Regions from separate parts of the Streptomyces sp. NPDC031210 genome, predicted to be linked through region 2. Evidence: riboswitches for the same ligand, from Rfam matches in the RefSeq annotation. Region 2 holds a riboswitch; each other region holds the start of a gene.

Region 1 (2,255 bases), on a different contig from region 2:
CGGGCGATTGCGGAGGCCAGGTGGGACGCCGGGCTGACGCAGCCCCGGTGGGCATCGAGCTGACGGGCCAACCGCGTCCGACTGACAGAGCAGCCGGGCATCAGCCTGACGGGCCGGCCAGCCATCGGATGACGAGGCGGCCGGCCATCGGCCGACCCCTCAGACGCTCACCCCGTGCTCGCGCAGCCAAGGCATCGGGTCGATCGGGTCGCCGGCGCCCGGGCGGACCTCCAGGTGGAGGTGGGGGCCGGTGACGTTGCCGGTGGCGCCGACGCGGGCGATGATGTCGCCGGTGTTGACCTTGCCGGAGGTCTTCAGCATCGAGGACAGGTGGCAGAACCAGAGTTCGGTGCCGTCGTCGAGGGTGAGGACGATGCGGTAGCCGTACGAGCCGGCCCAGCCCGCCTGGGTGATGGTGCCGGAGTGCACGGCCTTGACGGGAGTGCCGGTCGGGGCGGCGAAGTCCTGGCCGGTGTGGTCCGCGGCCCAGCGGTCGCCGGCCTGGCCGAAGCTGGCCGTGAGGGTGTAGGAGGTGACGGGCGAGACGAAGTTCCGCGCCAGTTCGGCGAGGCGCTCGGCCTCCGCCTTGCGGCGTGCCGCCTCCTCGGCCTCGCGCTTGGCCTCCGCCTCCGCCGCCTTCTTGGCGGCCGCGGCCTTCTCGGCCGCCTTCTGGCTCTCGGACGCTGCCTGCTCGGCCTGTTTGACGGCGGCGGCTTCGGCGGCGTCGCGCGCTTCGCGCTCGGCGGCGCCCCGCTGCGCGTCGGCCTGCTGGAGGATGCGGTTGCGCAGGGCCTCGCCCGCGTCCTTGCCCTGGGCCGCCAGAGGGGCCGTGGCGGCGGTGGCCGGGGCGGCCGCGGAGGCGGAGTCGGCGTCCGGGTCGGATATGAGGTCGCCTATGCCGGGGAGGGACTTGGCGTCCGGAAGCTTCGCCGCGAGGTCGCCGGCCATGCCGCCGATGTCGGGCATCGAGATCGGTACCGGCGGCCGGCCCTCGGCCGTGGCGATCCCGCCCGCGCCGACGGCCGCGATGACGCCGACGCCCAGGACCGTGCCGCTGCGGGCGAGTCCGCCGCCGCGCTGCTTGGCCACCCGGTGCTTGCCGCGGACGGGACGGACGGATTCCTCGGTGGGATTCCACTCTTCCCAGGGGCCGTCGCCGTCCCGGTCGGCGGCGTCGAATCCGAAGCTGTGACCGCGGCCCTCGACGGGGCCTCCGTCGAAGGGGCTTCGCTCATCGTCGAAGCGGCTTCGCTCGGCGGGGTCGTAGGCGGACGGAGCCTCGGAGGCAGACCTGTTGGACGCCACGGGGGCGCACTCCTTTCCTTCCTTCTCGCCTACCGGGTTAGCTGACGGGTTCGGAGCAGGAAGGTCTCCTACGGGCGCCTCTGGCGGGAGGCGTCCGATTCACCCCAAGGGGATGGTTCCCCGGTTCCCTCGGCGCGGCTCGTGCGATCCGGTCCCCGTACGTCCGGGAGATTCGGCGCGGTCCGGTCATTTCGGCGCGGCTCGGCTACGCGGCGATGCGTCGCGGTGATGCGTCGCGGTGTGGCCTCACGGTGGTGCGTGCCGAGGTGCGGAATGACCGGGGTGGCGTGAAGTCCTGGGCGGGCGGGGGCTGGAGTGCGTGAAGTGCGCTTACGGGATTCGGCGTCGGCCGCGCGGTGCCGCCTCTTGCGACGGCTGGGACGACCGCGCTGCGTTATCGGACAGTAATAGAGGTGGCAGTCGATTTCCAAGCGTTCCAGCGAATCCGTACGTGCTCCGTACGAGCTTTGGCGAGGACTTTTTCACCCACCGAGGGCGCAAACCGGGCGAGTTGACCGACGGCCTTCAAACGATCTTCCGGCGATTGTGCGCCAGTTGTTATGCGGAGGGGTGCACGGCAATTACGCAGCGTGAGAGCAGTAACGTCGGAACATGGTCGTCAACGTCGCCAACGCCTTCCACAACGCGCAGACAGTGGCGGATCGGTACCGGGAATTCGCCTGGCAGCAGGCGCGCGGGCAGTCCGACGCGCACGAAGAGCTGACGTTCCGGATCAGCCAGGACACGGAGTTCTGCGAACTGCTCGCCGGCTCGCTGCCCGCCGGCAACAAGCGCCAGCCGAACCTCCTCCTCGGCGCCGTCCGCTATCTCGACGGCCCGCACGCCGAACAGGGCCCGCGCGGGGAGGCGGCGTACGGGCGGTGGCGCGAGTGGACGATCCGGCACTGGGACGAGGTCCGCTCGGTGATCATCCGCCGCTCCACCCAGAC
Region 2 (2,255 bases):
GGCACCCTGGAGACGCCGTAGCGGGCCGCCAGGATGTCCTCGATCAGCCGGCTCCCCGGCGCGAGCGCACCGGAGACAATGTCGTCGCGAATCGCCGTGCACACCGCATGCGCGGAAATATGGCCTCGCATTGTCCGTGCCTCCGCCGTAATCCCCTGGAAACGCCGCCGATCGGCGACTTTTCCGTGACTCTATTCGACCGGGACGGCTTTTCCGACAGGGACCGGGTATTCATGGATATTTTTTGGCCAACGGCGTACGCGGGAGGGTGAGGGCAAACCCCTCATGGTGCGGGCTTCGCCGGTCGGGCTCCGGCCGGGAAACGCCGAAGCCCCGGCCGGGTGGGCCGGGGCTTCGGGGAAAGCGGTGGGTCAGACGTTGACGCCGTGCCCGCGCAGGTACGCGACCGGGTCGATGTCCGAGCCGTAGTCCGGGCCGGTGCGGGCCTCGAAGTGCAGGTGCGGGCCGGTGACGTTGCCGGTGGCGCCGGACAGGCCGACCTGCTGGCCCGGGGTGACGGTCTGGCCGACCGAGACGCCGAGGGACGACAGGTGGCCGTACTGCGTGTACGTACCGTCGTTCATCTTGATCACGACGTTGTTGCCGTACGCGCCGCCCCAGCCGGCCTCGACCACGGTGCCCGCGCCGACGGCGCGGACGGACGTGCCGGAGGCGGCGTGGAAGTCGATGCCGGTGTGGCTGCCGGAGGACCACAGGCCGCTCGACGCCTTGTAGGCGGTGGAGACGTAGGAGCCCTCGATCGGGGAGGCGAAGGCGTTGAGGCGCTTGCGCTCGGCCTCGCGGGCGGCCCGCTCCTTGGCCTCACGCTCGGCCTTGGCCCTGGCCTCGGCCTTCTTCTTGGCCTCCTCGGCGCGCTGCTTGGCCTGCTCGGCGAGCTGCCTGGCCTCGGCCTCGGCCTTCGCCTTCGCGGCGGCGGCTTCGGCGGCGGCCTGCTGCGCGTCGGCCTGCGCCTCGATGCGGTTGGCGAGCTCGTCACCGAGCACGACGGCCTGTCGCAGGCCGGTGTCGCTGATGCGCGCCTCGTCCGTGGCGGCCAGCGCCGGCGAGGCGACGGAGGCGACGACGCCGGTGGCGGCGAGGGTGGCTATGCCGGCGATGTTGCGGGTCGCGCGAGCGGTGCGGCTCGCACGACGATGCTTCCCGGTGGCACGGGTGAACGCCATGTGCTGGCTTGTCCTTTCCTTCCTTCTCGCCTACCGGGTTAGCTGACGGGTTCGGAGCAGGAAGGTCTCCTACGGGCTCCTCCAAAGAGAGGCCCGATTCACCCCAAGGGACGTGTGGGTCCCCGGCTCCCCTGGCTCGCGCCGTACGGGGACTCGGCGATGACTGCCCGGTGCCGCGGTTGCGGCGTACTTCTGACGAACAGCCGGACTGACGCTAAACGGGACATCTTTCAATCGGCAAACAGAACCGGCTCTTTGTGCCGCACGCCACAGGGGCACCACGCAACCATCCACAGCAATCCGGACATAAAGGGGATCCCGTGGCGCGCGAACGCCACGGGATCCCTTTTGTCACACTATGACCAGCGGTTCAGGAGGGCGGCCGAGCCGCCCGCGCACCGCCTCGGCGAGTCAGCCGCCGACGACCGTCACTTCGCCGATACCCAGCGCCTTGACGGGCTCGGCGATCTGTGCCGCGTCGCCCACCAGGACCGTCACCAGCCGGTCCACGGGGAAGGCGCTGACCGCCGCCGCGGTCGCCTCGACCGTGCCGGTCTCGACCAGCCGGGCGTACAACTGCGCCTGGAAGTCGTCCGGGAGGTGCTGCTCCACCTGGTCGGCGAGCGTGCCCGCGACGGCCGCCGCGGTCTCGTACTTCAGCGGCGCGACGCCGACGAGGTTCTGCACGGCGACGTCACGCTCGGCGTCCGTGAGCCCCTCGGCCGCCAGGGTGCGCAGCACCTGCCACAGGTCCTCCAGCGCCGGGCCGGTGGAGGCGGTGTCCACCGAGCCGCTGATGGCGAGCATCGCGGCACCGCTGCCGTCGGGGGTCGAGCGCAGCACCTGCCCGAAGGCGCGCACCCCGTAGGTGTAGCCCTTCTCCTCGCGCAGCACGCGGTCCAGGCGGGAGGTGAGCGTCCCGCCCAGGCAGTACGTGCCGAGCACCTGCGCCGGCCAGACGCGGTCGTGCCGGTCGGCGCCGATGCGGCCGATGAGCAGTTGCGTCTGGACCGCGCCGGGGCGGTCGACGATCACCACCCGGCCGGTGTCGTCGGCGGTGATCGGCGTGGC
Region 3 (2,255 bases), on a different contig from region 2:
CGCCGGGCGTCGACCCGGGCGGCACGCCCAGCCCGCTGCCCGACCCGTCGGACACCACCGGATCCTCCGACCCGCTGGACCCCGCCGACCCGCTGGACCCCTCCGGCTCCGCCGAGGAGCCCGACGCGTCGGACACCTCCGGATCCGACCGGTCCACCGGCGACGAGCCGACGCCCTCGCCGTCGGCGCCCGACGCCTCCGACCCGGCGGCCCCGGGCGACGAGGACGACGCGTCCCCCTCGGCCGACCCGACCGGCGGGGCCGGTGACGACCGCGACGCGGAGGACCGGACCGGCGACGGCCGTGACGCGCCCCGGGAGGACGCCGGGGCGGAGCCCGGCGCCGACCCGTCGCCCGCCAAGGGCAAGCACCGCGGCGGCGCGGACGCCGGCGAGGACGCCGCGGACACGGACGACGCGGGCAGGTCCTCGGGCCGGCACGCCTCACGCGGCGACGAGGCCGGACGTACCGGCCCGGCGGCCGACGGCGACTACACCGTCCGGCCGGGTGACTCCCTGTCAGCCATCGCCCGGGCTCATGAGCTGCCCGGCGGCTGGCCCGCGCTCTACGACCGCAACGAGGACGTCGTCGGCGCCGACGCGGATCTGATCCGCCCTGGTCAGCGGCTCGATCTGGGGAACTGACAAGGCCAGTTAGCGCCGTTCGCCCCGTTTGGCGAAAGTGAGACAAGGCTCTCGTCACGGGGGTGCGGCGCCCGGCCGGCCCGCCGTCGGCGCAAGCCGCCCGACCTGCGGAGATAGGCCCCTCTGGTGATCAAAAACGGTCAACTTGGTTCAGAACGTGGGGTTTGAACACCAAGGGGGTTCCTGCTTACGGTCGGGACCGCTCGCCAAAGCGAGCCCTTCGATCACACGCCGAATCCTGCCGGTGGTCGGAGGCAGTCGACGCGCAAGCGCCGAAGGCGGGAGCGGGGGACCCAAGGTAAGCGCCGGCCCCACCCGCGAAAGCGGGCCGACCGGCTTGGGGTGAAGCCATGTGTGATCCACACGCGGCCGGGCAACTCACATGGCCCGAACCCGACAGCTCACCTCGCAGGCGTCGGTGAGGAAACGAACGAACCATGCTGAACAACAAGGGCAAGCACCGCCGTGCGTCCAAGGCCGTCCGCGTCGCCACCCTGGCCGGCGTCGCCGGTGCCGCCGTGGCCGTCCCGCTGATGGGCGCCTCCTCCGCCTCCGCCGCGTCCGTCGCCACCTGGGACGCCGTCGCCCAGTGCGAGTCCGGCGGCAACTGGTCGATCAACACCGGCAACGGCTACTACGGCGGCCTGCAGTTCTCGAACTCGAGCTGGGCCGCCGCCGGTGGCACCCAGTACGCGCCGCGCGCCGACCTGGCCACCAAGAGCCAGCAGATCGCCGCCGCCGAGAAGCTGCTCGCCCTCCAGGGCCCGGGCGCCTGGTCCTGCGCCGGCGCCGGCAACCTGACCGCCGGTGGCCCCGCCGCCGATGTCGACACCTCCGGCGACACCGCCAAGACCGAGTCCGCGCCGCAGCAGAAGCAGGCGCCGGCCAAGCCCGAGCCCAAGAAGGCCCCGGCCCCCGCCCCGGAGAAGTCGAACGGCTCCGGCAACTACACCGTCAAGGCCGGCGACACCCTCGCCAAGATCGCCAAGGCGCACGGCAAGAACTGGAAGTCGGTCTACGCGGACAACAAGTCCGTCATCGGCGGCAACCCGAACCTGATCTTCCCGGGCCAGCAGTTCAGCGTCTGAGCCGCACCCCTCACCGGGGCCCCGGGGATCACCACGAGTCCCTCAGACCGCCCCGCCCGGCGCGCCGTCCCCCAGCGCGCCGCGGCGGGGCTTCTGCGTCCCGCCCCGCCCCGCCCCGGCCCCCGAGCCGCCGCGGGCCCGCGACCAGCTCCGTAACGCGGTATTCCCCGCTCGGCGAACAATGCCCCGATACCTGCCGTGAACTGCGCCTTTGGGCCTCTTTTCGTCCCACTGAGCGGGCCGAGGGCGAACGGATGCGCCCCGGCCCGTTAGGCTCGTGCTGCAGAACTCCAGACACCCATGAAGGAGACAACGTGCCGTCCATCGACGTCGTCGTAGCCCGCGAAATTCTCGACTCGCGAGGTAATCCCACGGTCGAGGTCGAGGTCGGCCTCGACGACGGCAGCACGGGCCGTGCCGCCGTCCCGTCCGGTGCCTCGACCGGCGCCTTCGAGGCCATCGAGCTCCGTGACGGCGACCCGAGCCGCTACATGGGCAAGGGCGTGGAGAAGGCCGTCCTGGC

The links. Region 2 has a riboswitch for cyclic di-AMP ahead of ACZ45Z_RS23655 (M23 family metallopeptidase). Riboswitches for the same ligand answer to the same signal wherever they lie in the genome.
Region 1: it holds a riboswitch for cyclic di-AMP, as region 2 does, so the genes downstream of both, ACZ45Z_RS31750 (M23 family metallopeptidase) here and ACZ45Z_RS23655 (M23 family metallopeptidase) in region 2, are expected to answer to the same signal.
Region 3: it holds a riboswitch for cyclic di-AMP, as region 2 does, so the genes downstream of both, ACZ45Z_RS11820 (transglycosylase family protein) here and ACZ45Z_RS23655 (M23 family metallopeptidase) in region 2, are expected to answer to the same signal.

The regions. Positions count from the first base shown of each region.
Region 1 covers NZ_JBVIHH010000026.1:43,377-45,631, reverse strand. Annotated here, with positions in the region: gene ACZ45Z_RS31750 (M23 family metallopeptidase) at 160-1,305, opposite strand; cyclic di-AMP (ydaO/yuaA leader) riboswitch at 1,317-1,450, opposite strand; gene ACZ45Z_RS31745 (DUF2332 domain-containing protein) at 1,918-2,255, shown strand, end outside.
Region 2 covers NZ_JBVIHH010000013.1:141,997-144,251, forward strand. Annotated here, with positions in the region: gene ACZ45Z_RS23650 (GntR family transcriptional regulator) at 1-131, opposite strand, end outside; gene ACZ45Z_RS23655 (M23 family metallopeptidase) at 372-1,184, opposite strand; cyclic di-AMP (ydaO/yuaA leader) riboswitch at 1,197-1,353, opposite strand; gene ACZ45Z_RS23660 (M16 family metallopeptidase) at 1,596-2,255, opposite strand, start outside.
Region 3 covers NZ_JBVIHH010000005.1:99,010-101,264, reverse strand. Annotated here, with positions in the region: gene ACZ45Z_RS11825 (transglycosylase family protein) at 1-644, shown strand, start outside; cyclic di-AMP (ydaO/yuaA leader) riboswitch at 905-1,074, shown strand; gene ACZ45Z_RS11820 (transglycosylase family protein) at 1,082-1,732, shown strand; gene eno (phosphopyruvate hydratase) at 1,987-2,255, shown strand, end outside.